3 regions of the Arthrobacter sp. NicSoilB11 genome follow, and region 3 is predicted to be linked to each of the others. Evidence: riboswitches for the same ligand, from Rfam matches in the RefSeq annotation. Region 3 holds a riboswitch; each other region holds the start of a gene.
What was found. Region 3 has a riboswitch for thiamine pyrophosphate ahead of thiC (phosphomethylpyrimidine synthase ThiC). Riboswitches for the same ligand answer to the same signal wherever they lie in the genome.
Positions count from the first base shown of each region.

Region 1: linked by a shared signal. The riboswitch ahead of thiO (glycine oxidase ThiO) and the one ahead of thiC (phosphomethylpyrimidine synthase ThiC) in region 3 are both predicted to bind thiamine pyrophosphate.
Region 2: linked by a shared signal. The riboswitch ahead of LDO14_RS18950 (ECF transporter S component) and the one ahead of thiC (phosphomethylpyrimidine synthase ThiC) in region 3 are both predicted to bind thiamine pyrophosphate.

Region 1 covers NZ_AP024657.1:2,930,601-2,940,156, forward strand. The annotation lists gene LDO14_RS13560 (hypothetical protein) at 1-167, shown strand, start outside; gene LDO14_RS13565 (thiazole synthase) at 255-1,070, opposite strand; gene thiS (sulfur carrier protein ThiS) at 1,075-1,311, opposite strand; gene thiO (glycine oxidase ThiO) at 1,308-2,609, opposite strand; TPP riboswitch at 2,602-2,721, opposite strand; gene thiE (thiamine phosphate synthase) at 2,749-3,483, shown strand; gene LDO14_RS13585 (RNB domain-containing ribonuclease) at 3,520-5,025, shown strand; gene LDO14_RS13590 (DEAD/DEAH box helicase) at 5,315-7,030, shown strand; gene LDO14_RS13595 (site-specific DNA-methyltransferase) at 7,039-7,911, shown strand; gene LDO14_RS13600 (IS110 family transposase) at 8,222-9,328, opposite strand.
Region 2 covers NZ_AP024657.1:4,059,301-4,068,856, reverse strand. The annotation lists gene LDO14_RS18990 (Na+/H+ antiporter subunit D) at 1-1,526, shown strand, start outside; gene LDO14_RS18985 (Na+/H+ antiporter subunit E) at 1,523-2,068, shown strand; gene LDO14_RS18980 (monovalent cation/H+ antiporter complex subunit F) at 2,065-2,343, shown strand; gene mnhG (monovalent cation/H(+) antiporter subunit G) at 2,333-2,737, shown strand; gene LDO14_RS18970 (DUF4235 domain-containing protein) at 2,747-3,010, opposite strand; gene LDO14_RS18965 (CDGSH iron-sulfur domain-containing protein) at 3,130-3,345, opposite strand; gene LDO14_RS18960 (iron-containing redox enzyme family protein) at 3,401-4,453, opposite strand; gene LDO14_RS18955 (heme-degrading domain-containing protein) at 4,614-5,156, opposite strand; TPP riboswitch at 5,242-5,382, shown strand; gene LDO14_RS18950 (ECF transporter S component) at 5,449-6,072, shown strand; gene LDO14_RS18945 (ATP-binding cassette domain-containing protein) at 6,072-7,622, shown strand; gene LDO14_RS18940 (energy-coupling factor transporter transmembrane component T) at 7,619-8,419, shown strand; gene LDO14_RS18935 (UDP-N-acetylglucosamine 1-carboxyvinyltransferase) at 8,537-9,556, shown strand, end outside.
Region 3 covers NZ_AP024657.1:2,580,104-2,589,659, reverse strand. The annotation lists gene LDO14_RS12055 (MFS transporter) at 1-28, opposite strand, end outside; gene LDO14_RS12050 (ammonium transporter) at 255-1,616, shown strand; gene LDO14_RS12045 (P-II family nitrogen regulator) at 1,613-1,951, shown strand; gene LDO14_RS12040 (glucose-6-phosphate dehydrogenase) at 2,045-3,448, opposite strand; gene ffh (signal recognition particle protein) at 3,533-5,116, shown strand; gene LDO14_RS12030 (alpha/beta hydrolase) at 5,218-5,952, shown strand; gene thiC (phosphomethylpyrimidine synthase ThiC) at 5,949-7,790, opposite strand; TPP riboswitch at 7,786-7,893, opposite strand; gene LDO14_RS12020 (amidohydrolase family protein) at 7,973-9,055, shown strand; gene LDO14_RS12015 (VOC family protein) at 9,155-9,556, shown strand, end outside.

The DNA.
Region 1 (9,556 bases), 350 kb from region 3:
TCATTCTGATGGCGGCCGGTTTCGGCTACCTGCCCGGGCTGACCTGGCTTCCCTGGGTCCTGCCCATCGTTCTGGGCATTGCTGCCGCCATCGCCGCCGTCGCCTATTTTGGCCGTACGCGGGCGCGCCATGATGCGGAACGGCTCACTGCGATCCTGCGGCGCTGAGCCGTCGCTGGCAGGCTCCCAGGCATATGGCTGTGGCCACCACCCAGGCGGGTGGTGGCCACAGCCCTTTAAGTGAATGGCCGATGCCTAGAGGAACTCGGCCCGGCCTTCCATGGCGGATGAGGCGAGGGCATGCTCCCGGCGCGGGATGCGCCCGGCCGCCCGGGCCATCCTGCCCGCGATCACCGCGTGCATGAAGGCTTCTCCCATGAGCGTGGGGTTCTGGGCGCGGGTCACGGCCGTGGCCAGCAGCACGGCGTCGCAGCCCAGCTCCATGGCAAGGGAGGCGTCGGATGCCGTGCCGATGCCGGCATCCAGGACCACGGGCACGGAGGCCCGGGAAACGATGAGCTCAATGTTGTGCGGGTTCAGGATCCCCAGGCCGGTGCCGATCGGGGCACCCAGCGGCATGACGGCGGTGGCTCCAAGGTTCTCCAGCCGCAGGGCCAGCACAGGATCGTCGTTGGTGTAGGCGAAGACCTTGAAGCCGCGGTTGACCAGCTGCTCGGTGGCCTCGACCAGTTCCACGGCGTCCGGCAGGAGGGTTTGTTCATCGGCGATGACCTCCAGTTTCACCCAGTCTGTTTCCAGGGCCTCCCGGGCCAGTTCCGCGGTAAGGACCGCGTCCCTGGCCGTGAAGCAGCCGGCCGTATTGGGCAGGACCCGGATTCCATGATCCACCAGCAGCTGGAACAGCGAGCCGGTTTCAGCCGTGGAGTAGCGCCGCATGGCCACGGTGGTCAGTGCGGTGCCGGAGGCAAGGAGCGCCGCGCCCAGGCCATCGAGGCTGGGCGCTCCCCCGGTGCCCATGATGAGCCTGGAACCCAGCGCGACGCCGTCGATCACCAGGGCGTCGCCGGCACCGGCGTTTCCTGCAGGGTTGATGGTGCTGGTTTCGGTCATGGCGTCAGCCTCCCTGTACTGCTGTAACAAGTTCGATGTCGTCGCCGTCGGCGAGCGCGGTGGCGAACCATTGGCTGCGCGGCACCACCTGGGCATTGTGCGCGACGGCGACGCCGAGTTTCCCGCCGTCGGTCGCCTGTCCGTTGTCCGCCAGCGGGCGTCCGGTGACCTCGCTGACCAGCGTGGTGATCGAAGCTCCGTCGGCCACCGTGTGCGGGTTTCCGTTAAGGGTGATGTTCACGCAGTCTCCTTGATGTGGGGGCTTGTTGCTGCCGTTGCCGGCCTGGAAAACCGGTCCGGGCTGAAGGGACCCCAGCGGGGATCGGCCCTGCCGTCCAGCAGTTCCCTGCAGATGGCCGCCGCGGCGGGAGTGAGCAGGACTCCGTGCCGGAAGAACCCGGTGGCGATGATGAGTCCGGGGACGTGCCCGGCCTGTCCTCCCCCGGCGCCCGGAGCGGCCGGCACCCGGCCCAGGAGCGGCGCGTTGTCAGGGGTACCGGGGCGGGCGCGGGCGGTGCATTCCAGGAGTTCGAGTTCAGCGACGGCGGGCACCAGAGCCTGCGCATCCCGCAGCAGCTGGTAGACGCCGCCGGCACTCACGGCATCGGAGAGGGCATCCTCCCGCTGCGTGGCTCCGATCACCACGGTCCCGTCCTGCCTGGGAACGATGTACACGGGGATGCCGTGGACCAGGCCGCGCACCGTTGACGTCACCAAGGGCTGAAGGTGGCGGGGAACGGCAAGGCGCAGGATATCCCCGTGCACGGGCCGCAGCGGCAGCTCAAGGCCGTCCGGCAGGCCGTCAAGCGCCCCCGCCTGCAGGCCATTGGCCACCACGGTCTCCGTTGCCAGCACCGTGCCGCCGCCGGCCAGGCGGACCCCGGACACCGTTCCGCCCTCCCACAGCAGCCCGGCTGCCCGCTCCGGCACGGCAAAACCTTCCACTGCCCCGGCAACCGCCAGCTGGGGCTGCTCCTGCGCCGCGCCGGCCAGGGCCAGCCGCAAGGCGGCCACCAGGCGCCGGGGATCCACCTGGTGGTCCGCCGGGGTATCAAGTGCGCACGCAATGGCCGGGCTGAGCAGCGGCTCACGCTTCCGGGCCTCCCGCACGGTCAGGGGTTCCACCGCCAGCCCGTTGGCCTGCTGGACTGTGCGCAGGTCCATCAGCGCCCGGCGGTCGGCCGCGTCGGCACCCACGGCGAGGGTCGGCGTCGTCAGGTATCCGGAATCCGCGCCCGTTGCCCTGCCCAGCCCGGCGGCGAACCCGGGCCAGCGCGATGATGCGTCAAGCATCAGTTCCAGGAGCTCTTCCTCCTGGTAATGCAGTTCGCTGACGGGAGCCAGCATGCCGGCCGCCGCCCAGCTGGCGCCGGTACCGGGCGCGTCATCAATGAGGACCACCGAGCGCCCGGAACGCTGCGCCTCCCAGGCAATGCCGTGCCCCACCACTCCCCCGCCGATGACGGCAACGTCGGCCCGGAGGGTGGAGGGAATGGAGCTGCGGGCGGACCCGGGGTGATGGGTGAAGGGGGTACGCATGTGGGTTCCTTCCCTACGCCGGCATTAACCGGATCAGGTCAAGCGGTCGGCTCTGACGCCCTCTCAGCCCGGCGCTTTGTGACAGCCGCCGCGGGCTCCCGCAGTACCAGCCCAGTTTAGAGGAACTAGGCTTGCACGCATGAATGTGTCCACCCCATCCTTTCCCGCCGGCCACCACGCTCCAGCCACCGAAGTCGTCAATTCACGGGACAACGACGCCCTGAAGGCAGCCCGCCTGTACCTCTGCACCGATGCGCGCCGGGACCGCGGCGACTTCGCGGAGTTCGTTGACGCCGCGTTCGCCGGTGGCGTGGACATCATCCAGCTGCGCGACAAGACCATCGAGGCGGCCGAGGAACTGGACCTCCTGGCGGTGCTGAAGGAATCCGCGGTACGGCACGGAAAGCTGTGGGCGGTCAATGACCGTGCGGACATCGCCGTCCTCTCCGGGGCACCGGTGTTCCACATCGGCCAGAAGGACCTGCCGCTGGCGGCGGCGCGCACGCTGGTCAACGGCAACGCCGCCATCGGGCTCTCCAGCCACACCACCGGGCAGGTGGACGCCGCCCTGGCAGCAACTGCCGGACCAGCCGGGCTGGACTACTTCTGCGTGGGTCCGGTCTGGGCAACCCCCACCAAACCCGGCAGGTCCGCCGTGGGCACTGACCTGGTGAAGTATGCCGCCGAGGCCTCACGGCAGGCGGCGGACCCCGTGCCCTGGTTCGCCATTGGCGGCATTGACCACGGAAACGTCCACCAGGTGGCGGAAGCCGGTGCGCGCAGGATCGTGGTGGTGCGCGCCATCACCGAGGCCTCCGATCCCGCCGCCGCTGCCGCCTCCCTCCTCGACGCATTGGACGCCGCCGCCGCCTGATGCCATATCGGCGGACTTGGAGCTACGCTGACTTTTGTGTCACATCATCGGCTGGCTCCAAACGTCCATGACCACAGGAACGCTCTGGAAGAGGCGTTGGGCCTGCTGCGCACCGAACTTGAACTGCCGGGACCGTACCCGGCTGAGGCAGTGGCGGATGCCCGGGCCGCGGTGGCAGCGCTGAAGCTTCCGTCCTACGACCTGACCGCCGTCCAGTTCGTGACCATCGATCCGGCCTCCTCCACGGACCTGGACCAGGCGGTGTTCATCGAACCGGACGGGAACGGCTACCGGGTAATGTACGCGATCGCCGATGTGCCGGCGTTTGTTGCGCCGGGAGGTCCCCTGGACGCCGAGACCCGGCGCCGCGGCCAGACGTTCTACGCTCCGGACGGCCGGATTCCGCTGCACCCGGAAGTGATCAGCGAGGGGGCAGGAAGCCTGCTGCCGGGCCAGGATTGTTCGGCTTTCGTATGGGACTTCACGCTCGACGGCGACGCAACGGTTGTGTCGGTGGGCGTCAGGCGGGCGCGGGTCCGCAGCCGCGACAAGCTCAGCTACAAGGGTGCGCAGGAAGACCTCGACGCCGGGACGGCCTCGCCGGTGCTGCGGCTCCTCCGCGAGGTGGGCCTGAAGCGGGTGGCCCTGGAGCGGGAACGCGGCGGGGCCAGCCTCAACATGCCCGAGCAGGAAATTGTCCAGCTGCCCGACGGCGGCTACCGCATTGCTGCCGTACCGCAGCTTCCCGTGGAGGACTGGAACGCGCAGATTTCCCTGATGACCGGGATGGCCGCCGCGCAGCTCATGCTGGAGGGCAAGGTGGGAATCCTGCGCACCATGCCCGCCCCGGACGAACGGTCGCTGAAGCATTTCCGGCTGCAGACCGAGGTGCTGGGCAGGCCCTGGGACGGTGAAGTCAGCTACGGCGAATACCTGCGTTCCCTGGATCCCACCGATCCCCGCCAGCTGGCCATCATGCATTCCGCCGGCATGCTGTTCCGGGGCGCCTCCTATACCGCCTTTGACGGAACGGTCCCCGAGGACGGCGTGCAGTCTGCCATCGGCGCGGCCTATGCCCACACCACCGCGCCGCTCCGCCGCCTGGTGGACCGCTTTGTGCTGGTGATCTGCGAGGCCCTCAGCAATGGCGGGGATGTTCCGGACTGGGCGCGGGAAGCCCTGCCGCTCCTGCCGGGCATCATGGCCGGATCGGACCAGCTCGCGTCCAGGATGGAACGACTGGCCCTGGACACCGTTGAGGCCGCGCTGCTGCTGAACCACATCGGGCAGGAGTTCGATGCGATCGTGATTTCCGGCTCCCGGCCGCAAAACGGAAACGGGAATGGAAACGGGACCGGGACGGTGAAAAACGGCAACGGGAAGAACGGAAACGGCAGCGGAAGTTCGGGCATTATCCAGATTGCCGAGCCCGCGGTCACTGCCCGGTGCGCCGGCGAGCTGGAGTCGGGTACCAAGGTCCGGGTCCGGTTGGTTTCCTCGGACATCACCACCCGCGAGATCCATTTCGAGCTGATCCCGTAAGCGGCGGCGGCCGCGGCAGGCGGGCCGAAACGTGTTTCTGCGACGTTGCAGCTAGACTGAGAGGGTAGAAATGGATGCCCGGTCGTTGATTTCCTTGATTTGAAACCAACAAGCCCGCCCCTACGCGATCTTGAGATTTGCCCGTTGGTCACCAGTGCCAGCATTAGATAGCCCGCGATCGGCTTCCACTGGAATCGCTTGCGCGCCTGAGCGTGCTCCGGAACGGCCAGTCCTGGCCGGCCCGTTGAGCAGGCAGCGCCATTGCCCAAATGAATAAGGAAACTCCCCCGTGAGTGAATTGCATACCCACCAGCTCCTGAGCGATGAGACCGGCACGGAAACCATCGAGCCGGAAGAAACCATCATCTCGGACGAGACCCCGCACGAGATCGCGGAAAAGTCCTTTGCCGACTACAACGTCCGCGAGGACATCGTGGAATCCCTGGCTGACGCCGGGATCACCCACCCGTTCCCCATCCAGGCCATGACCCTTCCGGTGGCGCTGGGCGGCCACGACATCATCGGCCAGGCCAAGACAGGCACCGGCAAGACCCTGGGCTTCGGCATCCCCGCCCTGCAGCGGGTCATCGGGCAGGACGACCCCGGCTACGCCAAGCTGGCCGTCCCGGGAGCCCCGCAGGCCCTGGTCATCGTCCCCACCCGCGAACTGGCGGTGCAGGTGGCCGGTGACCTGGTGACCGCTTCCCGGAAGCGCAACGCGAGGATCGCCACCATTTACGGCGGCCGCGCCTACGAGCCCCAGGTGGAGGCCCTCAAGCAGGGCGTCGAGGTTGTGGTGGGTACCCCCGGCCGGCTGATCGACCTTTTCAAGCAAAAGCACCTGAGCCTGAAGAACGTCAAGATCGTGGTGCTGGACGAAGCTGACGAGATGCTGGACCTTGGCTTCCTGCCGGATGTCGAGACCCTCATCGCGGCAACTCCCGCAGTTCGCCAGACGCTCCTGTTCTCCGCCACCATGCCCGGTCCGGTCATCGCCATGGCCCGCCGCTACATGACCCAGCCCACGCACATCCGCGCCGCGGACCCTGAGGACGAGGGCCTTACCAAGCGCGATATCCGCCAGCTGATCTACCGTGCGCACAGCATGGACAAGATCGAAGTGGTGGCACGCATCCTGCAGGCCCGCGGCCGCGGACGGACCATCATCTTCACCAAGACCAAGCGCACCGCCGCAAAGGTGGCCGAGGAACTGGTGGACCGCGGCTTCGCTGCCGCTGCCATCCACGGTGACCTGGGGCAGGGCGCCCGTGAACAGGCACTGCGGGCATTCCGCAACAACAAGGTGGACGTCCTGGTGGCAACCGATGTCGCGGCGCGCGGCATCGACGTCGAGGACGTCACCCACGTGATCAACTACCAGTGCGTGGAAGACGAAAAGATCTACCTGCACCGGGTGGGCCGCACCGGCCGCGCGGGCAACAAGGGCACCGCTGTCACGTTCGTGGACTGGGACGATGTTCCCCGCTGGGTGCTGATCAACAAGGCGCTGGGCCTCAACGTGCCCGAACCTGTCGAAACCTACTCCTCCTCGCCGCACCTCTTCGCGGACCTCGACATCCCCGTGGGGACCAAGGGCCGGCTGCCGCGTGACAAGCGGACCCTGGCTGGCGTCGACGCCGAGGTGCTTGAGGACCTGGGCGAAACCGGCAAGAAGAACAGCCGCGGCGGCAGCCGCGACGGCGGCAGCCGCGACGGCGGCCGGTCCCGGGAACGGGACGGCCGTGGGCGGGAAAGCCGCACTGGCAGCCGCGAAGGTTCCCGCAGCGAAGGAAGCCGCAGCGGAGGCGACACCGCGCGCAGCGGCGAGCGCCGCCGTCGGACGCCGGACTCCGCCGCCGCTCCCGCGGCCGAGGCTGCCGCACCCGCAACGGGCGGCGAACAGCCTTCACGCACCCGCAGGCCCCGGACCCGCACCCGCCGCCGCAACGGCGAAGTGGTGGCAGGCGCCGACACGGGCACGCAGCCTGGCACGTCAGAGGGCTAACTGCCCCGATGACTGACACTGTTTGGGCGCCGGACGGCGGCAGCCTGGTGGTACACGCTGACAACGCGGAGTACCTCCCCACGCTGCCGGACGGCGCCTTCACACTGATTTACGTGGACCCGCCCTTCAACACGGGCAGGCCGCAGCTGCGCCAGGAAACCAGGATGGTGGTTAACGCCGGCGGCAGCGGGGACCGCGTGGGCTTCAAGGGCCGCTCCTACGACACCATCAAGGGCGCCCTGCACCGCTACGATGACGCGTTCAGCGACTACTGGTCCTTCCTGGAACCCCGGCTGGTGGAGGCATGGCGCCTGCTGGCCGACGACGGAACCCTCTACCTGCACCTGGACTACCGCGAGGTGCACTACGCCAAAGTGATGCTTGATGCGATCTTTGGCCGCGAATGCTTCCTGAACGAGATCATCTGGGCCTACGACTACGGCGCGCGGGCCAAAAACCGGTGGCCCACCAAGCACGACAACATCCTGGTGTACGTCAAGAACCCGGCGAAGTACCACTTCGACAGCGCCGAGGTGGACCGCGAGCCGTACATGGCGCCTGGATTGGTAACGCCTGCCAAGCGCGAGCTGGGAAAGCTGCCCACCGACGTCTGGTGGCACACCATCGTCTCACCCACCGGCAAGGAGAAGACCGGTTACCCCACGCAGAAGCCGGAGGGCCTGGTCCGGCGGGTGGTGGCCGCCTCGAGCCGGCCCGGTGACTGGTGCCTGGACTTCTTCGCCGGCTCCGGAACGCTGGGGGCCGTTGCCGCCAAGCTTGGCCGGAAGTTCGTGTGCGTGGACCAGAACCAGCCCGCCATTGACATCATGGCCAAGCGGCTGGGCGCGCACGCCACCGTTGCCTCGTTCCAGCCCAGCTGATATGTAGATCTCGTTGTCAAGAGTGCATGGATGAGCGGCTCCTGGGTTTGGTTCCCGGGGGCCGCTCATCGTGTGCCGGCCGGTTGTGATGCTGTGGGGGGCGTGGCGAGTCTTTTTCGACTGGGGCAGTGTCAGGCTGACATTCGCGGGTTGGTTACCGCATGACGATTTGTTCGGCTGGAGCGTATCGGTGTCTAGGATCGAGCGTCGATGGTGGTTTGGACCGTCTGCTCATAGCTGAAGCCCGAGTTGGCTCCGGGTGCTGTCATCGCCCCCCGCAACTGCTCACTGTCGGCGGGCAGGTTCCGGGTCAGGCCGCTTTCATGTGTTGTCCTTCCTGGAGCGGGGCGGCCAGTGACCAGCACCAAGCGGCGAGTTCGCGGGCGATCGCCGTGTTGGCCTTCACTGACATTTTGTGGCGTTCATCGAAGTGTTCCCATTTGCGGTGCAGCCGGTGGTTTCCTTCGAGGGCCCGGATGCGGGTTGCCGGCGCGACCAGGTCAAGTTGGCGCAGCAGCCGTTCTCCGGGCCGGGCGTAGGGGCGGCGGTGCTGCCAAGCCGCTTCGATGAGGAGTTTCCGGGCATAGGTGTTGCCGGCTTTGGTGATCGGGCCCTGGTGCCGGGACTGGCCGGAGGATTCTTCGCTGGGGACCAGACCGAGATAGGAGCCGATGGATGAGCCGGTGAAGCGGGTCCAGTCACCGATTTCCACGGCCAGACCGAACGCGGTCGTGAGCTGGATGCCGCGTAAGCACATCAGCGCGTCAATCACTGTTGCGTAGCGGCACGCCGCCGCTGTGATGGTGATCTGTTTGTCGATGCGAGCCAGATGCGCTGCAAGCAGCTCGGCCTGCTCGACATCGGCGTCGTAGGTGAACTGCAGCGCCGGGTCGTGAAAGCTCTGGCGGTGCAGCCACCGACTGTGTTCTGTAGTCCACCTGCTGTCCTTGGGGTAGCGGATCCCGTGCCGGAGCAGGACGGCGTTCACGTGCTGCCGGGCATGCGCGAGGTCTTTGGCGGTGCCCGAGCGCAGCCGGGACAGGTCCCGCAACGCCTCTTCGTCCGGCTCCGGGATGCGGACTTCGGTGACCGAGCCGACCGCGAGCATCTCAGCCAAAACCCGGGCATCCCGCCTGTCGGTTTTTACCCGGTCCCCGGGAGCGCGCAGCAGCTTCGAGGACGCCGCCACCACACAGTTGATGCCCGCGGCCCGCAGGTGCCGGGCCAGTACAAACCCTGTCGGGCCTGACTCATAAACGACCTTGACGGGCGGCTCGAATCGCCGGACCCACTCCAGGATCAGGGCCGGGTCAGCGGCCATCGTGTGGAGACTGATTTCACCAGTGCCTGGGTTCAGCGCATGGCCGACGACATTGACCGCGTGAACATCCAGACCAATGAAAGTATGCTCAAACATAGCCGGGACCTCCCAAACCTCACATGTGGCACTACCATTGCACCCCCAATGAGCCTCGCAGGCCACGGGAGCCGCCAATGGCAACCCACGGACCCTGTGAAACAGAAGGCCCCGGCCCCCCATGCTCCCGCCAGAACCTGCCCTTCCGGGATAAGGGACATCACTGCCGGGAACAGGTCCTGCAGCGGCCAGATCCCTCTCAGGGCCGCCGATCACATCAAGCCGGCG
Region 2 (9,556 bases), 1.5 Mb from region 3:
GGCATACCCGGGCCCAGCGCGCGGTGAGCATCGCCCTGCTCTCGCTGACGCTGGCGCTCGAATGCCTCCTGCTGGCATCGGCGTGGAACGGCGGGACCGCTGCCGTGGCCATCGGCGGCTGGCTGCCGCCGTGGGGCATCGTGATGGTGGTGGACCAGTTCTCGTCCCTGATGCTGGTGGTGTCCTCCGCCGTGAGCCTGGCCGTGCTGGTGTATGCCACCGGGCAGGGCATGGCCGACGGCGACCAGGACGCCCCGGTCTCGATCTTCCACCCCACCTACCTGATCCTGGTGGCGGGGGTGTCCAACGCGTTCCTGTCCGGGGACCTTTTCAACCTATACGTGGGCTTCGAGATCCTGCTCACGGCAAGCTACGTCCTGATGACGCTGGGCGGCACCGGGCCGCGCATCCGCGCCGGCGTCACCTACGTGGTGGTGTCCGTGGTGTCCTCGGTGCTGTTCCTGATCTCCATAGCCATGGTCTACGGCGCCACCGGAACGGTGAACATGGCGGATCTGGCCATCAAGCTCGGGGACCTGGACCAGGGCACCAGGACCCTTCTGCACGTCATGCTGCTGGTGGCCTTCGGCATCAAGGCCGCCGTCTTCCCCCTGTCCTTCTGGCTCCCTGACTCCTACCCCACGGCGCCGGCCCCCGTCACCGCCGTGTTCGCCGGGCTGCTCACCAAGGTGGGTGTGTACGCGATGGTCCGGACCGAGACCCTGCTGTTCCCCGGGGACACCCTCAACACCCCCCTGATGGTGGCGGCGCTGCTGACCATGGTGGTGGGCATCCTTGGTGCCCTGGCCCAAAGCGACATCAAGCGGCTCCTGTCGTTCACCCTGGTCAGCCACATCGGGTACATGGTGTTCGGCCTGGCCATGTCCTCCGTTGCCGGGCTGGCCGCAGCGGTTTTCTACGTGGCCCACCACATCACCATCCAGACCAGCCTCTTCCTGGTCACCGGCCTGATCGAACGGCGGGGCGGGAGTTCCTCCGTGGACCGGCTGGCCGGCCTGGCCAAACTGTCGCCCATGCTGGCGATGCTGTTCTTCGTTCCGGCCATGAACCTCGCTGGCATCCCGCCCTTCTCGGGGTTCCTCGGCAAGGTGGGCCTGATGCAGGCCGGCGTTGAGCTGGGCACGCCACTGGCCTACGCCCTGGTGATCGGCGGGGTGGTGACGAGCCTCCTGACCCTGCTGGCCGTTGCCAGGGTCTGGAACCGCGCGTTCTGGCGCAGGCCCACCGACGCTGAGCATCCGGATCCGGTGCTCCTTGCCAGCCCGGCCCGGGTGTCGGGACCGGGCGCCAAGCTGAACACCGTGACCCTCCTGCCGCGCACCATGGTGGGCCCCACCCTGGGCCTGGTGGCGCTGGGCGTTGCCCTGACCGTCTTTGCCGGGCCGCTGTTCGGGCTCTCGGACCGGGCAGCGCGGGACATGCTGGACCGGACCCCGTACATCCAGTCAGTCCTGGGCCCTGATGTCCCGGTTCCCGCCACGCCTGCCGTGGGAGGTATGCGATGAGCCGCAAACGCATCTCCCTGCGCCAGGAACTGCCTCTCCTGGTCTGGCTGGTGATTGTCTGGGGCGCCCTGTGGCAGGACTTCAGCCCCGGGAACCTCCTCTTCGGTGCCCTGCTGGCAGTGGGCGTGGCCCGGCTGTTCTACCTTCCGCCGGTGGAGCTCAGCGGCCGGTTCAACATCCTTTACGCGGTTCCCTTCGCGCTTGCCTTCGTGGGCAAAGTGGTGGTGGCCAGCGCCCAGGTGCTGTACCTGGCCACGGTCCGCGGCCCCAAGGTGACCAACGCCGTCGTTGCTGTGAGGCTGCGCAGCCACCAGGACCTGATCGTCACCGCCACCGGCCACGTGATCTCCCTGATCCCGGGGTCCCTGGTGGTCGAGGTGGACCGCTCCACATCCACCCTCTACCTGCACGCGCTCAACATCGCCTCCAAGCAGGACGTGGAGGGCCTGCGGAACGAAGTCCGGTCCATCGAGGCCGGCCTGATCCGCATCATGGGCAGCCCGGAGGAACTCGAAGCCGTCCGAATGGAGGCCGCCACGTGATGCATGTTGTCCTGGCTGTTACAGCCGTCATCTTCTCGCTTGCTGCGGCCGGTGCCATCATGCGGATCGCCCGCGGCCCGTCATTGCTGGACCGGGTGCTGGCGGCCGACGTCCTCCTGGCCATCCTGGCCGGAGCCCTGTGCATCGACATGGCCGTGAACCGGCACCTGAACAACCTCATGCTGGTGGTGGCCATTTCCATCATCGGCTTCATCGGGTCCGTCACCGTGGCCCGTTTTGTGGCGGACCGAAGGGTGAAGCCCGATGAATCCTGACTTGTCCGGTCCCGACGGCTGGATCGACGCCGTCTCGGCAGTATTCATGGTGGTGGGGGCGCTCATGTCCCTGGGCGCCGCCATCGGCCTGCTCCGCTTCCCCGACCTGCTGAGCCGCATGCACGCGGCCACCAAACCGCAGGTCCTGGGCCTGTTCCTGCTGCTGGCGGCTATTGGACTGCAGATGCGGACATGGTGGGTATGGCCTGTCCTGGTGGTTGCCTGGATTTTCCAGCTGCTCACCGTACCGGTGTCCGCGCACATGGTGGGCCGCGCGGGGTACCGCACCAAGCACCTGCACCGGGAGCTGCTCACGGCCGACGAGCTGGAGGCCGTGGTGCAAAAAGCCGCCGCCGAGGCTGCCCGGAAAGACAGCCCCGACGGCGGCGGGTAATGCCGGGAGCTAGACGATGTCCTGCGACTTGGCGAAGCGGGTGATGGCGCGCTGGGTGCCGCGGTTGGCCAGGACCTGGATGATGGCGCTGACCGACGCCGAGATCAGCGCGAAGGTCAACGCCGAACGCAGGCTGGTGGGGACATCCTCGTTCTTGCCGGTGGGGGCTTTCTGCCCGGTGGTCTTCTCCCAGATGGTGTTGACCAGCTTGGTGCCGGCCAGGCCTGCGCCGAGGCTCACCCCGGTTCCGAGCAGCTTGATGAAAAGGTTCATTCCTATTACTCCTTGCGGGCGGAAAACGGACTGCCTCCAGCCTAGCCGTACGCCCGTGCCGGTCCGGGCAAGGCCGTGGCGTGCTGCAGGCAGGTTGTTGGACTAAATGGCTTGTTGGACTACTTCGCGGGCGGCTCGGTGCGGAACTTGATCATCTTGTGCGTGCCGTCGCAGTAGGGCTTGATGGCCGAGGCGCCGCAGCGGCACAACGCAACGGTCCTGCGGTCGCGGGGCACCGCGTCCCCGGATGGGGTGACGATCTCGAAATCACCCCTGACGATCAGGGGCCCGTCCGGGCAGACCACGATGGAGCCCGCGGCGGATTCGTGGTCCATGTCCGATCCTGTTCCATGCTGTCCGGGTTTCATGCCTGCACCGCTTTCGTCGTAGTCATGCTGCCGCCGGTACGGCCGCCCGCAGCGATGATGCCCCGGCTTCCCATGAGGACATCAGATGGGCGGACAGCCGGCCGTCGAGGGCCATGGCGGCAGTGGCCCCAAACAGGACGTCCGCGAGGAGTTCCGGTTCGGCTTCGACGAGGCCGCCGGCGAGGTCCCGGCCTGCGATCTGCTCGTGGACGGCGTCGGCCTCCACATGCTCATCGAAGTAGTGGGTGACGTCCGCGCCGAAACCGTGCCGGCGGAATCCGTTGCCGTAGAACCGGTTGGGCTGGGAGGAGGTCATCTCGTAGATCGCCAGGTGGCCGGTGATGGCACCCCGGAGCCGCCGGTTCAGGCCGCACAGCGACATGAGGTTGACGGACGCGAGGGAGACGGCGGGGACGGCATCCACGTACGCGCCGTAGCTGACGTCGAGGCCCAAACCGCGCATGGTCCGGGCGAACAGCGCGCTGTGCATGCGCTCGGGGCGGCCGCCGCCGTATTCATCCGCCTGGATTTCCACCAGGGCCGCCTTGGGCCGTCCGCTGAGCCGCGGAATGGCCCATGTATGCGGGTCGGCTTCCTTCAGCTGGTACATCGACTTGTGGATCAGGAACTCCCGGAGCTGGTCCAGGCCCGCCTTCCTGGCGACGTAGCGGGAGACGCTGGGCCCGGTGTCCGTGGCTGCGAGGCCGAACAGGACGTCGGCTACCTGGTCGCTGGTCAGGGCACCGGCAGGCAGTTCGAAGTCTGCGGCGGCCTGGTGCGCGGCGGTACGGAGGGCTGCCTCAAACGGTGCCTCGACCAGCTGCCGGACCCGGATTAACGCCGGCTCCCACTCCCAGTCGTCGGAGACGCCGGCCAGGCCGGAATAGTGGAGCTCGTAGAGGCAGAAGAGGGCCAGCTGGATGTCCTCGTCGCCGATGATGTCACTAGTGCCGGCCACCTGCCGTGCCGCGAGGTGGTACAGCCCGTCCAGCCCCGTCCCGGCTTCGGCCGGAGCCTGCGCAAGGAGTGCGAACAGGGCGTTGCTGAGGGGGCCTCTGGATTCCGGGATTCTCATGGTGCTCCTTGGTCTGCCGCGCTGGTGACGGGAACGAACGCGGGACCGCCCATGGTGACTCCCATGCCCTGTCCTCCTCGAAACCCGGGAACCAATATAGTAAGCATGATTACTAATAAAAGCTAAGCAGGCTTCCTGTTGGCGGCAGGTCAACCGGCGCCTAATCCCGCAGCGACGACCCCAGGATGTCGCGCAGCGCCTCAACCACCAGGTCATGGTCCTGCAGCTGCGGCAACCCGGAGACGGTCAGCGTGGCCACGGCGCCCACGCCGGTGACGTAGATCGGAAAGGCGCCGCCATGGGCTGCATACCGGGATTGGTCGAACCAGGCGTTGTCCTCGATCCGGCCGCCGCCCAGCCGGCCGCGAAGCCCCACCAAAAGTGACGGCACCTCGTACCGGGCGGCAGTGCGCTGCTTGGCGCGGATCCAGTGCCCGTTGTCCGGCGTGGCGCCCGGGAGCGCGACGTGGAACAGGACCTGCTCGCCCTTGGTGATGTCGATGGCGATGGGAAGGGACCGCTCCTTGCCCAGCTCCACCAGGAGCAGGCCCAGGTTCAACGCGTCATCCAGCGAAAAGCCGGGGAACTGGAGCTCCCGGACCTCCGCCTCGATGCGGGCGATCGACGCTTCCAGTGACCCCTCCAGCTGGGCGTCGGCGGAATCAGGATCGAATCCGGTCACATCCGGTGGAATGGCGCTCATGGCCCTCAATCTACCCCCGCCAGGTGTAAACTTGACCACGCCCGGAAGGGCAGTTCAAAAAGCCTTACCCATCCAAAAGCACCACTAATAACGACAGGGGAGCGCCGCCGTCGGACATCCTGGCACAAGCCGGGCACCGCAGGTGGGCGCTGAGAGTGCGGACAGCCGCAGACCCTCGAACCTGATCCGGTTAGTACCGGCGCAAGGGAGTCGAGTTCTCAAAGTGCCGCGGCTGCACGGCAACAGCCGTCAGCCGGGTCCACTTTCCCCTCCTGTTTCCCAGGAGGATCACATGAGTACTGCAGCAATCAAGAAGACCACCAGTAAGTCCTGGCGCGTCGTGGACATCGTGGTCGCCGCGCTGGTGGCCATCGCGGGCGGCGTCATTTTCTGGGCGTGGGACCAGGGAGCAGCCGCGCTTTCTGCCCCCATGAATGCCGCCTACCCGCCCCTGACCGGGCTGCTGGCGGGCGGCTGGATGATTCCCGGCGTGCTGGGAATGCTGATCATCCGCAAGCCCGGGGCCGCCCTGTTCTGTGAAACCGTGGCCGCCACCGGGGAACTCCTCATGGGTTCCCAGTACGGTGCCTCGGTCCTCTTCTCCGGCTTCATCCAGGGCCTCGGCGCGGAAATCATCTTCGCCATCTTCGTCTACCGCAAGTTCAACCTGCCCGTCTCCCTGCTGGCAGGCGCCGCGGCTGGATTCTTCTGCGGACTGAATGACTCATTCGCACCGTGGGGCTGGAACATCGCCTACTCCGGTGCGGACAAGCTGGCGTACATCGTGCTGACCACCCTCTCCGGCGCCATTCTCGCCGGCGCCCTGTCCTGGCTGGCCACCCGCGGCCTGGCGCGTACCGGCGTGCTGAGCTCCTTCGCTTCGCGCAAGGCCGCCACGGAGCCTGTCTTCTCCTGATGGCACCAGCCCAGCGTGACGGCGGCACCGTCCGCCCTGCCGCCGTCACAGCCCGGGGCTGGGGATGGCGGCACGCCGGCAGGGCCAAGCCTGCCGTCCATGCGCTTGACCTGGACATCAGCCCGGGGGAGCGGGTGCTCCTGCTCGGCCCCTCGGGCGCCGGGAAGTCCACGCTCCTGCACGCGCTCGCAGGGGTGCTGGGGGACATCAACGACGACGGCGGCGAGGCGGGGGACGCCGACGAGTCGGGTTCGCTGCTGGTTGACGGCGCCGTGCCCCGCGCCCAGCGCGGGCGCGCCGGACTTATGCAGCAGGACCCCGAGACGCAGGTGGTCCTGTCGCGGGTGGGGGACGACGTCGCCTTCGGTGCCGAAAACCTTGCCGTCCCACGGGAAGCAATCTGGGCGCGCGTGCACGAGGCGCTTGCCGACGTCGGACTGTCCCACCTGCCGCTGGACCACCCGACGTCGGCCCTGTCCGGCGGGCAAAAGCAGCGCCTGGCGCTGGCCGGCATCCTGGCCATGCGCCCGGGCCTGATCCTCCTGGATGAGCCAACCGCCAACCTGGACCCGGACGGCGTGTTGGAGGTCCGCGATGCCGTGGCGCGGTGCCTGGACAAGACCGGGGCCACGCTGGTGGTGGTGGAGCACCGGGTGTCCGTGTGGAAGGACCTGGTGGACCGGATCGTGGTCCTGCAGCCGGGCTCCGCCGCGGATCCTGCCGTACTCCTGGACGGGCCGCCGGACCAGGTGCTCACGGAGGCGCGGGCCATGCTGGCCGCCGCCGGTGTGTGGGTCCCCGGCTACGTCCCGGCAACCCGTGCCCGGGCGGTGGTCCCGGCCCCCGGCACGGGAAACCTCCTGCTCGCAGCCGAACAGTTGGCAGTCGCCCGCGAACGTCCCCGACGCAAGGGCTTAAGGAAGATTCCGCCGTCACCGGTCCAGGAAGGCCTGGCCGCGCAGGTGCGCGCCGGGCAGGCGCTCGCCGTGACGGGTCCCAACGGCGCCGGTAAGTCCACTTTCGCCCTGACCCTGGCAGGGCTGCTGGAACCGGTGTCCGGAAAGGTCTCCGCCACCATGGACCTGAGCCGCGGTGCCGGCATTGACCCGTACCGGTGGAAGGCGGATCAGCTGATTTCCCGAGTGGGGACGGTGTTCCAGGAGCCGGAGCACCAGTTCGTGACCGGCAGGGTGCTTGACGAACTGCTGTTCGGCCCCCGGCACCTGGGCCACGGCGGGGATCGGGTGGACGAACTGCTGGAGCGGCTGCGGCTCACCGCGCTGGTGGACGCCAACCCCTACACGCTCTCCGGTGGCGAGAAGCGGCGGCTGTCCGTGGCCACCGTCCTTGCCGCCAGCCCGCAGGTCCTGGTCCTGGATGAACCCACGTTCGGGCAGGACGCCAACACATGGGCCGAGCTGGCGTCCTTCCTGTCCGAGCTCCTGGATGCCGGCACTGCCGTGGTGTCCGTGACCCATGACGCCGAATTCACCCAGGCCTTGGGCGGGGCCGAACTGCGGATGGCCGCGGCGGAAGCGGTGGCGCCATGAGGCAGCAACTCACCCTGGGCGGCAACCATGCCCTCCTGGTCCGCGCCAATCCACTAAGCAAGTTCGCTGCCGTCCTGCTGATCACCGCCGTCCTGGCGCTGTCCATCGACTGGGTTTCGGCGTCCGTGGCCCTGGTCTTTGAGCTTCTGCTCTTTCCCCTGGCCGGGCTCACCCTGTCCCTGCTGTGGCAGCGCGGCTGGCCGCTGATCCTTGCCGCTGCCGTGGGTGGCTGGAGCACCTCCATCCTGGCCCCGGACAGCGGCCGGATCCTGCTCGACGCCGGGATCTGGTCCATGAGCGAAGGTTCCCTGCAGCTGGGCATCGGCTTCCTCCTGCGCGGCTTTGCGATCGCCCTTCCGGCCGTGCTCCTGATGAGCTGCACCGATCCCACGGACCTTGCCGACGCGCTGGCGCAGAAGGCGCGCCTGCCGCACCGCTTTGTCCTGGGAACGCTCGCCGCGATGCGCCTGGTGGGGCTCATGGCTGAAGAATGGCAGACCATCGGGATGGCCCGGCGTGCGCGTGGCGTGGGTTCGCGCGGCAGCGTGGCCCAGCGGGTGAAGGCCACGCTGGGCCAGAGTTTCGGGCTGCTGGTACAGGCCATCCGCCGCGCGTCCCGGCTTGCTGTGACCATGGAAGCCCGCGGTTTCGGCGGCGGCAACCGGACCTGGGCCCGGGAATCCACGTTCAGCGCGCTGGACCTTGGGGTGGTGGCCGGCGGTGTCCTGGTGGCCGGCCTCGCGCTATTTGCTGCCCTGGCCGCCGGGACCTGGAACATGGTGTGGCTGGGCAGTTGATGTTGGCGGTCCGGCCCAGGTGATTCCTATCGCATGCAGTGGGTAGAGGCTTTCCCGATGCCCCATACCAGTGGCCGATCAGGGCCCGCGTAACTCATCTATGATATATTTGCGGATATGACGCAGGAGACCGCTGAGCACGTTGCCGCCATGTTGAGGGATGCCCGGAGCGAGAAGGGCTGGACCCAGGGCCAGTTGGCCGCCGAGCTCGGCACCAGCCAGAGCGCCGTTGCCCGGATGGAGCAGGGCAAGCAGAACCTGAGCCTGAAGATGATCCAGAGGCTGGAAAAGATCTTCGACCGCAGCATCGTCAACGTCGGCAAGCCGCAGATGACGCACCTGCGGGTGGAGGGCGGCCGTACCCTCTCCGGTGCCGTGGATGTCAACAGCAGCAAGAACGCCGGCGTCGCCCTGCTGTGCGCCAGCCTGATCAACCGTGGCACCACCGTGCTCCGCCGGCTGGCACGGATCGAGGAAGTCAACCGCATTGTCGAAGTGCTGACCAGCATCGGCGTCGAGTGCACCTGGCTCAACGACACTGACCTGCGTCTTCGCCGTCCCGCCGTCCTGGACCTGGAAGCCATGGACGTTGACGCGGCGCGCAGGACCCGCAGCGTCATCATGCTGCTGGGTCCCCTTCTGGATGAGTCGCGGGAGTACCGGCTGCCCTACGCCGGCGGCTGCGACCTCGGCACCCGCACCGTGGAACCGCACATGCAGGCGTTGCGCCAGTTTGGCCTTGCCGTGGAAGCCACGGCCGGTTTCTACACGGTCCAGGCTCCGCCGGCGGACGCGCAGGACCGCTCCTTCGTCCTCACCGAACGCGGGGACACCGTCACCGAGAACGCCATCATGGCCGCGGCGCACCGGCCGGGAACCACCGTGATCCGCAACGCCAGCCCCAATTACATGGTGCAGGACCTGTGCTTCTACCTGCAGATGCTGGGCGTCACCATCGAGGGCGTGGGCACCACCACCCTGAAGATCACGGGCCGGGCCGACATTGACGCGGAGATCGAGTACTTCCCCTCCGAGGATCCCATCGAGGCGATGAGCCTCATCACGGCCGGCATCGTCACCAATTCCGAGGTCACGGTGCGGCGGGTGCCCATCGAGTTCATGGAAATCGAGTTGGCC
Region 3 (9,556 bases):
CGCCGCTTTCGCGGGGTGTTGCCGTCATTGTGAAGGAGTCCTTGCAGGAAAGGGAGCCGGGTGGCTGCGCGGGTGCGGAAACATAACCGTAACAAGGCGGATATGCACCATTTACTTCCTAGAGGTTGTTGTAACAGGCCCGCAATCTAAATCCTCCGCGGGCGAAACACGCCGCCCACAAACTCATTACAGGACGCAAAAAGGCGTTGGCAGGCGGAGTACTCCGCAAGATTCGATGAGAGAGGACGTGCACCATGGAACTTACCGCAGGTCACGTTTGGGTCATGGTGGCGGCAGCCCTTGTGCTGTTCATGACACCCGGTCTGGCATTTTTCTACGGCGGCATGACCCGCGCCAAGGCAGCACTGAACATGATGATGATGAGCTTCATCTCCATCGGCATGGTGGGTGTTGTCTGGGTGCTGTGGGGCGCGTCCATGAGCTCCGGTGAAGGCTTCCTGGAGATCGTGGGCAACCCGTTCGCCACATTCGGCCTTGAGGGCATCACCACCCCTGACGGTCTGATCAAGGTTGGCTACGCCGCCACCTTCGCCATCATCACCGTGGCACTGATCAGCGGCGCCATCGCCGACCGCGCCAAGTTCGGCGCCTGGTCCGTCTTCGTTCCCGTGTGGGTCACGCTCGTCTACTGCCCGCTGGCGTACATGGTGTGGGGCGGCGGACTCTTCGGCCCCGAAGGCGCCATCGGCAAGGCCCTCGGCCCCGCCATCGACTTCGCCGGCGGCACCGTGGTCCACATCAACGCAGGTGTGGCGGCGCTCATCCTCGTCCTCATCATCGGCAACCGCAAGGGCTTCGGCAAGGACCCCAACCACCGCCCGCACAACATCCCGTTCGTCATGCTCGGCGCAGCCATCCTGTGGTTCGGCTGGTTCGGTTTCAACGGCGGTGCAGCCACCACTGCCGAACAGGGGGGCCTGATCTGGATCAACACCCTCGCAGCCCCGGCAGCAGCCATGCTCGGCTGGCTGGTCACCGAACGCATCCGCGACGGACACCCCACTTCCCTCGGTGCCGCATCCGGCGTGGTGGCCGGCCTCGTCGCCATCACCCCGGCCTGCGCCAACGTCAGCCCCGTCGGTGCACTCGGCCTGGGCGTCGTGGCCGGCGTAGCCTCCGCCCTGGCAGTCGGCCTGAAGTTCCGTTGGGGCTTCGACGACTCGCTGGACGTCGTCGGCGTGCACCTGGTGTCCGGCATCATCGGCACCGTGGCGCTCGGCTTCATCGCACTGCCCACCGACGGTGTTGGCGGCGGCCTCTTCTACGGCGGCGGACTGACCCAGCTCTGGGCGCAGCTCGCGGCAGCCGGCGTCGCCATCGCCTACTCCGCAGTCCTGACGGCCATCATTGCGCTGGCCATCCACAAGACCATGGGCTTCCGGGTCTCGCAGGAACAGGAAACGGTGGGTGTGGACCTCAGCCTGCACGCCGAGACTGCCTACGAGTTCGGACTGAGCGGACACGGCGGAAGCTTCCAGCCGCTGCACGACATGATCACCGGCAAGGGCCAGGGCGAGTCCCACGCGCCAGTCCAGGGGACGCCGGGTACGCAGAAGTCACAGTCAGCAACAGGTAAGGAAAGCGTGGGGGCATGAAACTGATTACTGCAATCGTCCGGCCGGAAAAGCTCGAAGCCATCAGGGAGGGACTGGAATCCTATGGTGTTCAGGGCCTGACCGTCAGCGCAGCCAGCGGATACGGCCGGCAGCGCGGCTACACCGAGGTCTACCGCGGAGCCGAATACAACGTGGACCTCCTGCCCAAGATCCGGGTGGAAGTCCTGGCCACGGACGAGCAGGCAGACGACATCCTGGACGTGATCATCGCCAGTTCCAATACCGGCAGGGCCGGGGACGGCAAGGTCTGGACCATCGATGTCCATGAAGCAGTTAGGGTCCGGACCGGGGAACGCGGAGTGGCCGCCATCTAGGCACCGGCACGGAACCATAAAGACAGGCAGGGCGGGAACCGAAAGGTTCCCGCCCTGCCTCTTGTTCACGCTGCCGGTGCTGCCGCGGACTGCTCAGTCCTTTGAGCGGTTGGTGGGCCAGGATGCCGGGCCGGCCGAACCGGCGTCGTACTCTTCAAGCGGGACGTCCCCGCGCTCCCACGCCTTGAGGACCGGCTCAACAATCCGCCAGCAGTCCTCTGCAGTGTCTCCCCGGACGGACAGCAACGGATCGCCGGTCAGCACGCCTTCCAGCACTTCGCCGTAGGGCAGGAGATCGGAGGCGCTCAGTTCGGCTTCCAGGGTGACCCGGCCCAGGCTGAAGATGTTTCCCGGACCGTTGACGTCGACGTCGAACTCCAGTGTGTCCGGGCCGAAACCGATCCGGAGCTGGTTGGGGGAGTCCACCCCGGTAAAGCCCTGGGGCAGGTGGGGCACCGGAAGGAAGGTGACCACCGCTTCCTTGCGCTTGTCGCCCAGGGCCTTGCCGGAACGCAGGATGAAGGGAACCCCCCGCCAGCGCCAGTTGTCGATGCCCACCTGGACTTCGGCAAGGGTTTCGGTTCCCTTTCCGGGATCCACGCCTTCCTCCTTGGCGTAGTCCGGGACGTCCTTGCCTGCCACGGAACCGGCGGTGTAGCGGGCCCTGCGCGTTGAGCCAGTGAAGGGGGCACTGACGCTGCTGGCCCGCAGGACGGTGGAGACGGCGTCGCGGAGGTCGCGCTCGCCGATGGTGGCCGGAGGTTCGATGGCCATGATCGCCATGACCTGCAGGAGGTGGCTCTGGATCATGTCCCGGAGGGCGCCGGCGCCGTCGTAGTAGCGCGCTCGGCCTTCCAGGGCCAGGTCCTCATCGAAAAAGATCTCCACCTTTTCCACGTGCTGCCTGTTCCATACCGGCTCAAGGAAGTTGTTGGCGAACCGAAGGCCCAGGATGTTCAGGACGGTGGCCTTGCCCAGGAAATGGTCAACCCGGTGGATATGGTCTTCGGGGACCAGCCGTGCCAGGGTCCGGTTCAGCGACCGGGCCGATTCCTCGCTGAAGCCGAAGGGCTTCTCCATTACCAGGCGGGTGCCTTCCGGAACCTCTTCCGGCTGGAGCGTCTCGCATGCCTGCTGGCTGATCCGGGGCGGCAACGCAAAGTAAACGGCCACCGGGCCTTCCAGCCCCGCGAGCAGGGCGGCCAGGGCACCCTTGGCCGTGACGTCCACCTGGTGGTACGCCGTCTCCTTCTGCAGCAGCTCGAGGGCGTCCTTTCCGGAACTGTCTGCCGCGCCGGCTGCAGCAGCGAACGATGCCTGGACCCGCTCCCGCCATTGTTCCGGCGTCCACGGATCCGAGCCTGCCCCCACCAGGGTGAGGCCCTCCGCGCGGCCTGCGGCAACGAGCCGCGCCAGGCCGGGCAGGAGGAGCCGGCCGGTGAGGTCGCCCGAGGCGCCGAGGATGAGCAGGGTCTTCACAGTCGTTTGGCTCGTCATTTTGCCAGCATGCCACCTACCGGGCCTGACTTGATACCCTAGATAGTCGAGTCCCGATCATCCACTGAAAGAAGTGCACGTCGCGTGTTCAATTCACTCTCTGACCGGTTGACAGCAACCTTCAAGAATCTCCGCGGTAAAGGCAGGCTCACCGAGGCCGACGTCGATGCCACCGTCCGGGAGATCCGCCGCGCGCTTCTGGACGCCGATGTTGCCGTTCCCGTTGTGCGTGAGTTCACTGGCCGGGTCCGTGAACGCGCCCTGGGTGCCGAGGTCTCTGCGGCACTGAACCCCGGCCAGCAGATCGTCAAGATCGTCAATGAGGAACTCGTCGAGATCCTGGGCGGCGAAACCCGGCGGATCCGGCTGGCCAAGAACGGCCCCACCGTCATCATGCTCGCCGGCCTCCAGGGTGCCGGCAAAACCACCCTTGCGGGCAAGCTGTCCAAGTGGCTGAAGGCCCAGGGGCACAGCCCCATGCTGGTGGCCTGCGACCTGCAGCGCCCTAACGCCGTCACCCAGCTCCAGGTGGTGGGCCAGCGGGCAAAGGTCCCCGTCTTCGCCCCGCACCCGGGTGCCACCTCCACCGAGCTGGACCAGCCCGCCGGCGACCCCGTCGCCGTCGCCCGCGCCGGCGTCGAGGAAGCACGCCAGAAGCTGCACGACGTCGTCATCGTTGACACGGCCGGCCGCCTGGGCGTGGACGCCGACATGATGGAACAGGCGCGCCAGATCCGCCGTGCCATCGTGCCCAACGAAGTCCTGTTCGTGATCGACTCCATGATCGGCCAGGACGCCGTGAACACGGCCCTCGCCTTCGACGAAGGCGTGAACTTCACGGGCATCGTGCTGTCCAAGCTCGACGGCGACGCCCGAGGCGGTGCCGCTCTTTCAGTCGCGTCGGTCACCGGCAAGCCGGTCATGTTCGCCTCCACCGGCGAAGGCCTGGACGATTTCGAACTCTTCCACCCGGACCGGATGGCCTCGCGCATCCTGGATATGGGCGACATCCTCACCCTCATCGAACAGGCCGAAAAGGCCTGGGACAAGGATGAGGCCGCCCGGATGGCGAAGAAGTTCGCCGACCAGGAAGACTTCACCCTTGAGGACTTCCTGGCCCAGATGCAGCAGATCCGCAACATGGGCTCCATGAAGAAGATGCTCATGATGATGCCGGGTGCACAGAACATCCGGCAGCAGCTGGAGCAGTTCGACGAACGCGAGATCGACCGCGTCGAGGCAATCGTCCGCTCCATGACACCGCACGAGCGGCTGGCGCCGAAGATCATCAACGGTTCACGGCGGGCACGCATCGCCCGTGGTTCCGGCGTCCACGTCTCCGAGGTCAACGGCCTGCTGGAGCGCTTCGCCCAGGCCCAGAAGATGATGAAGAAGATGGCCCAGGGCGGCATGCCGGGAATGCCGGGGATGCCTGGCCTGCCCGGCGCCGGCGGCGGTGCCCGGAAGAACGCCAAGAACGCGCCCAAGAAGAAGGCAAAGTCCGGCAACCCGGCCAAGGCTGCCCAGGAGCGCAAGGAAGCGGAAGCCCGCCGTGCCAACGCCGCCAAGGCGCTGCCTACGGGCGCCGCCTTCGGCCAGCAGGGCGGGGACTTCGACCCGTCCCAGCTGAACCTCCCCAAGGGCTTCGACAAGTTCCTGGGCAAGTAGCAGTTCCCCGGCAACGCAGCGCCAGGTGTCGTTTTGACCTCTCAGAACGACACCTGGCGCTGCTTGCTTGGGATGTCAGTGCCGTGGAATAGGGTTGGGACATGTTCAAGCAGAGGGTAGTGTTCGTGCACGGCGCCGGAACCTTCGGTGCCGCCGCGTGGCCTCGCCAGCACGGCATGGCACTGTCCTATGACGCCCTGTTCCTCCGCCGCCACGGCTTTGACGCCCTCGCGGAGCCACTGGAGTCGTCCTTCGCGGAGGACACCGCCATCATCCTGCGCTCCCTTGCCGATGACGGCCGCGGCGCCGCCGGCGGGCATGTGGTGGCGCACTCCCAGGGGGCGATCGCGGCCATGATGGCCGCCGTCGAACGTCCGGACCTGGTCTTCTCATTGACGCTGGTGGAACCGGCCTGCCTCTCCCTGACAGCGGAACTCCCGGCCACTGCCGCCCACATCAGCCTCATGCAGCCCCTCTTCGACGTGCGCCACCAGCTCAGCGACGAAGACTTCCAGCGCGAATTCGTCCGGCGGGTCTTCGCCACCGACCTCCAGCAGCCCGCCACCACGGAAGAAAAAAGGTCCGCCCGCAGGCTGCGGCTCCAGGCCCCGTCATGGGAGGCGCCGCTGCACATTGTTCCCGGGGTGCCCACGCTGGTGCTGACCGGTGGGTGGGAACCGCTCTACGAGGAAATCGCCGGGTACCTCCGGGAGACCGGTGCCCTGCACCGCGTTGCCGCGGGAGGACACCGGCCCCATGACTCCCCGGACGGGGACCGGGCCATCCGGCAGTTCATCAGCCAGGTCAGCCGGAGCCAGCCGGCCCGCGCGTCCTAGCTGTCAGCAGGCACCCGCAGTTCCGGCAGGTAGACCTTGCCGCCGGCCGCCAGGAATTCCTCGCTCTTCCCGCGCATCCCGGCCGCAGCATCGGCCAGTGCCGCCTGCGCCTCCGCGGAACCAAATTCGTCGCGGATGTCCTGGCTGATCCGCATGGAGCAAAACTTGGGCCCGCACATCGAACAGAAGTGCGCCGTCTTGGCAGGCTCAGCCGGCAGCGTCTCGTCGTGGAACGCCTCAGCCGTCACCGGGTCCAGGGACAGTGCGAACTGGTCCCGCCAGCGGAATTCGAACCGCGCCTTGGACAAGGCGTCGTCCCGTTCATGCGCCCCCGGGTGCCCCTTGGCCAGGTCCGCCGCGTGCGCGGCGATCTTGTAGGTGATCACGCCGGTCTTCACGTCGTCCTTGTTGGGCAGGCCCAGGTGTTCCTTCGGGGTGACGTAGCACAGCATCGCGGTGCCGTAACGGGCAATCTCGGTGGCACCAATCGCTGAGGTGATGTGGTCATAGCCCGGAGCAACATCTGTCACCAGCGGGCCCAGGGTGTAAAACGGGGCCCCCTTGCAGAGTTCCTGCTGCCGCTCGACGTTTTCCCGGACCAGGTGGAAGGGAACGTGGCCGGGCCCCTCCACCATGACCTGAACGTCGTACTCCCACGCGCGCTGGGTGAGCTCGGCGAGCGTGTCCAGTTCCGCGAACTGGGCGGCGTCGTTGGCGTCCGCCGTCGAACCGGGGCGCAAACCGTCGCCCAGGGAGAAGGCAACGTCGTACTTCGCGAAGATCCCGCACAGCTCATCGAAGTGCGTGTAGAGGAAGTTCTCCTGGTGGTGGGCCAGGCACCAGCCGGCCATGATGGAGCCGCCGCGGGACACAATGCCCGTCACCCGGTTGGCGGTCAGCGGGACATAGCGAAGCAGCACGCCGGCGTGGATGGTCATGTAGTCCACGCCCTGCTCGCATTGTTCAATGACAGTGTCCCGGAAGATTTCCCAGGTCAGCGCGTTGGCCTCGCCGTTGACTTTCTCCAGGGCCTGGTAGATCGGCACGGTGCCGATCGGGACGGGGGAGTTGCGGATGATCCACTCCCGCGTGGTGTGGATGTCGTCGCCGGTGGACAGGTCCATAACGGTGTCGGCACCCCATTGCGTGGCCCACTGGAGCTTGTCCACCTCCTCCGCGATGGAACTCGTCACGGCCGAGTTTCCGATGTTGGCGTTGATCTTCACCAGGAAGGCCTTGCCGATGATCATCGGCTCGGACTCCGGATGGTTGATGTTGTTCGGAATGATGGCGCGGCCGGCGGCCAGTTCGCTCCGGACCAGTTCCACATCGCAGTTCTCGCGCAGCGCCACGAAGCGCATCTCCTGCGTGATGACGCCCTGCCGGGCATAGTGCATCTGGGTCACCGTCCGGCCGTCGACGGCGCGGCGGGGCACCGGCTGCGCGCCCTTCCACTCCGCGGAGGCGGCGCCGCGGCGGACGGCCGAGCGGCCATCGTCGAGCAGGTTGCGTTCCCTGCCGCTGTAGGCCTCGGTGTCTCCGCGCGCCACGATCCACTCCGCGCGGAAGGGCTCCAGGCCGCGGACGGGGTCGCTTCCCGGCCCCGCCGTCCGGTAGGTCCGGAACGGTGCGTTCGGCTGGCCGTTGGGCGATGGCTCCAGGGCAATTTCCGTGACGGGTACCCGGATGCCGGACCCGGCGTCGTCGATATAGGCCAGCGAATGCGACGCCAGGGACCGGGTCACTTCGGACTGGTTCACCTGGGGCGTGGAGCCGGCTCCGGAACCCCCGGTGGACGGCAGGTGGGCAGGGTTCAACTGGGTGTTTTGCGTACTCAAGGGAATACTCACTTCCTTCGCCGGCATTACCCGGACAGGTTCAACGGTCGCAGGCTGCGTCAGCCCGATCTCAGCCCCTGCAAGGGCTCCCGTGTGGTCAGAGAAGAAGCTACCACAGGCCCCCGGAAGGGCGGTGTCACATTCGCGGGTGCTAGCCTGACCGGGCATCGAAAGGAAGCCCGATGGCAGACATCATCTACTTTCGCGGACCCGTCCTGGCCGCACCGGACCGGGTACGCCATGGACTCTGGTCGGTGGACGGCAAGCTCACGTTCAGCCGGCCCGCTGCCGCTCCGGCGCGGGAACTCGACGGCTGGGTGCTGCCGGGGTTCGTCGACGCCCACTGCCACATCGGCCTGGGTCCCGACGGTCCGGTGGAACCCGCCATTGCCCGGGAGCAGGCGCTGGCTGACCTCAACGCCGGAACCCTGCTGGTCCGCGACGCCGGCTCACCTGCCGATACCCGCTGGATGCAGGGCGGCCGGGACTTCCCGGTACTGATCCGTGCAGGACGGCATGTGGCCCGCACACGCCGCTACCTGCGCGGCTTCGCGGCGGAGGTCGAACCCGACGGGCTCGTGGAGGCCGTGCGGAAGCAAGCGCGCGACGGCGACGGCTGGGTCAAACTGGTGGGCGACTGGATCGACCGGAGCGCCGGCGACCTTGCGCCCTCCTTTCCTGCCGCCGTCGTGCGTGACGCTGTGCAGGCTGCCCATGATGAAGGTGCCCGGGTCACGGCACATTGCTTCGCCGAAGACACCCTGGACCAAATGCTGGACGCCGGCATTGACTGCATTGAGCACGCCACGGGGCTGCTGCCGCGCCACCTGCCCCGGTTCGTGGAGCAGGGCGTACCGATCGTGCCCACCCTCATCAACATCGCCACCTTTCCTGATATCGCGAAGCAGGCGGACGCAAAGTTTCCGCGCTACGCCGCCCACATGCGTGCCCTGTGGGAACGCAGGCTGGAACGGGTGGCGGAGGCCCATGCCGCCGGCGTCCGGATCTTTGCCGGCACGGACGCAGGCAGCGTGATCCGGCACGGCAGGATCGCAGATGAGATCCTCGCCCTGCACGGGGCCGGCCTGCCCATGCATGCGGCCCTGGATGCCGCCTGCTGGGCAGCGCGTGCGTGGCTGGGCGCCGACAACCTGGAGGAAGGCGCGCGGGCCGACGTCGTGGTGTGCCGGGACGACCCCCGGACCACCCCGGACACGATCACGGCGCTGGAGCACGTGGTGCTGGGCGGCCGCATCATCCGTTGAGTTATTTCGTTCCGCTACTTGGAATAAATTGAAGCTTCAAGTAATTTTAATATGTGACAGGCCGCCGAAGTGACGGCCTCCAACACAAGGAGCCTTCAAATGACCGACGCAGCCAGCAGCCAGGATCTTCTTCCTGCCGACCTCGCCATGGGCACGGTAATGCTCAAGGTGGGCGACATGAAGGTCATGACCGACTACTACCAGCGCGCACTGGGCCTGGAGGCGGTGGCGGAGCAGGACGGCGGGCTCTACCTGGGCAGGCTCGGCAGGCCGCTGGTCCATCTGGCGCCGGCCCCCGGGCTGCACCTTCCCGGCAGGGGAGAGGCCGGCCTGTTCCACACCGCCCTATTGTTCGAGGACCAGGCTTCCCTTGCGGCCACCATCGCCACGGCAGCCCAGTACGAACCCCGGTCCTTCACCGGCAGCGCCGACCACCTGGTGAGTGAGGCCTTCTACTTCACCGACCCCGAGGGCAACGGCATCGAGCTGTACTGGGACCGG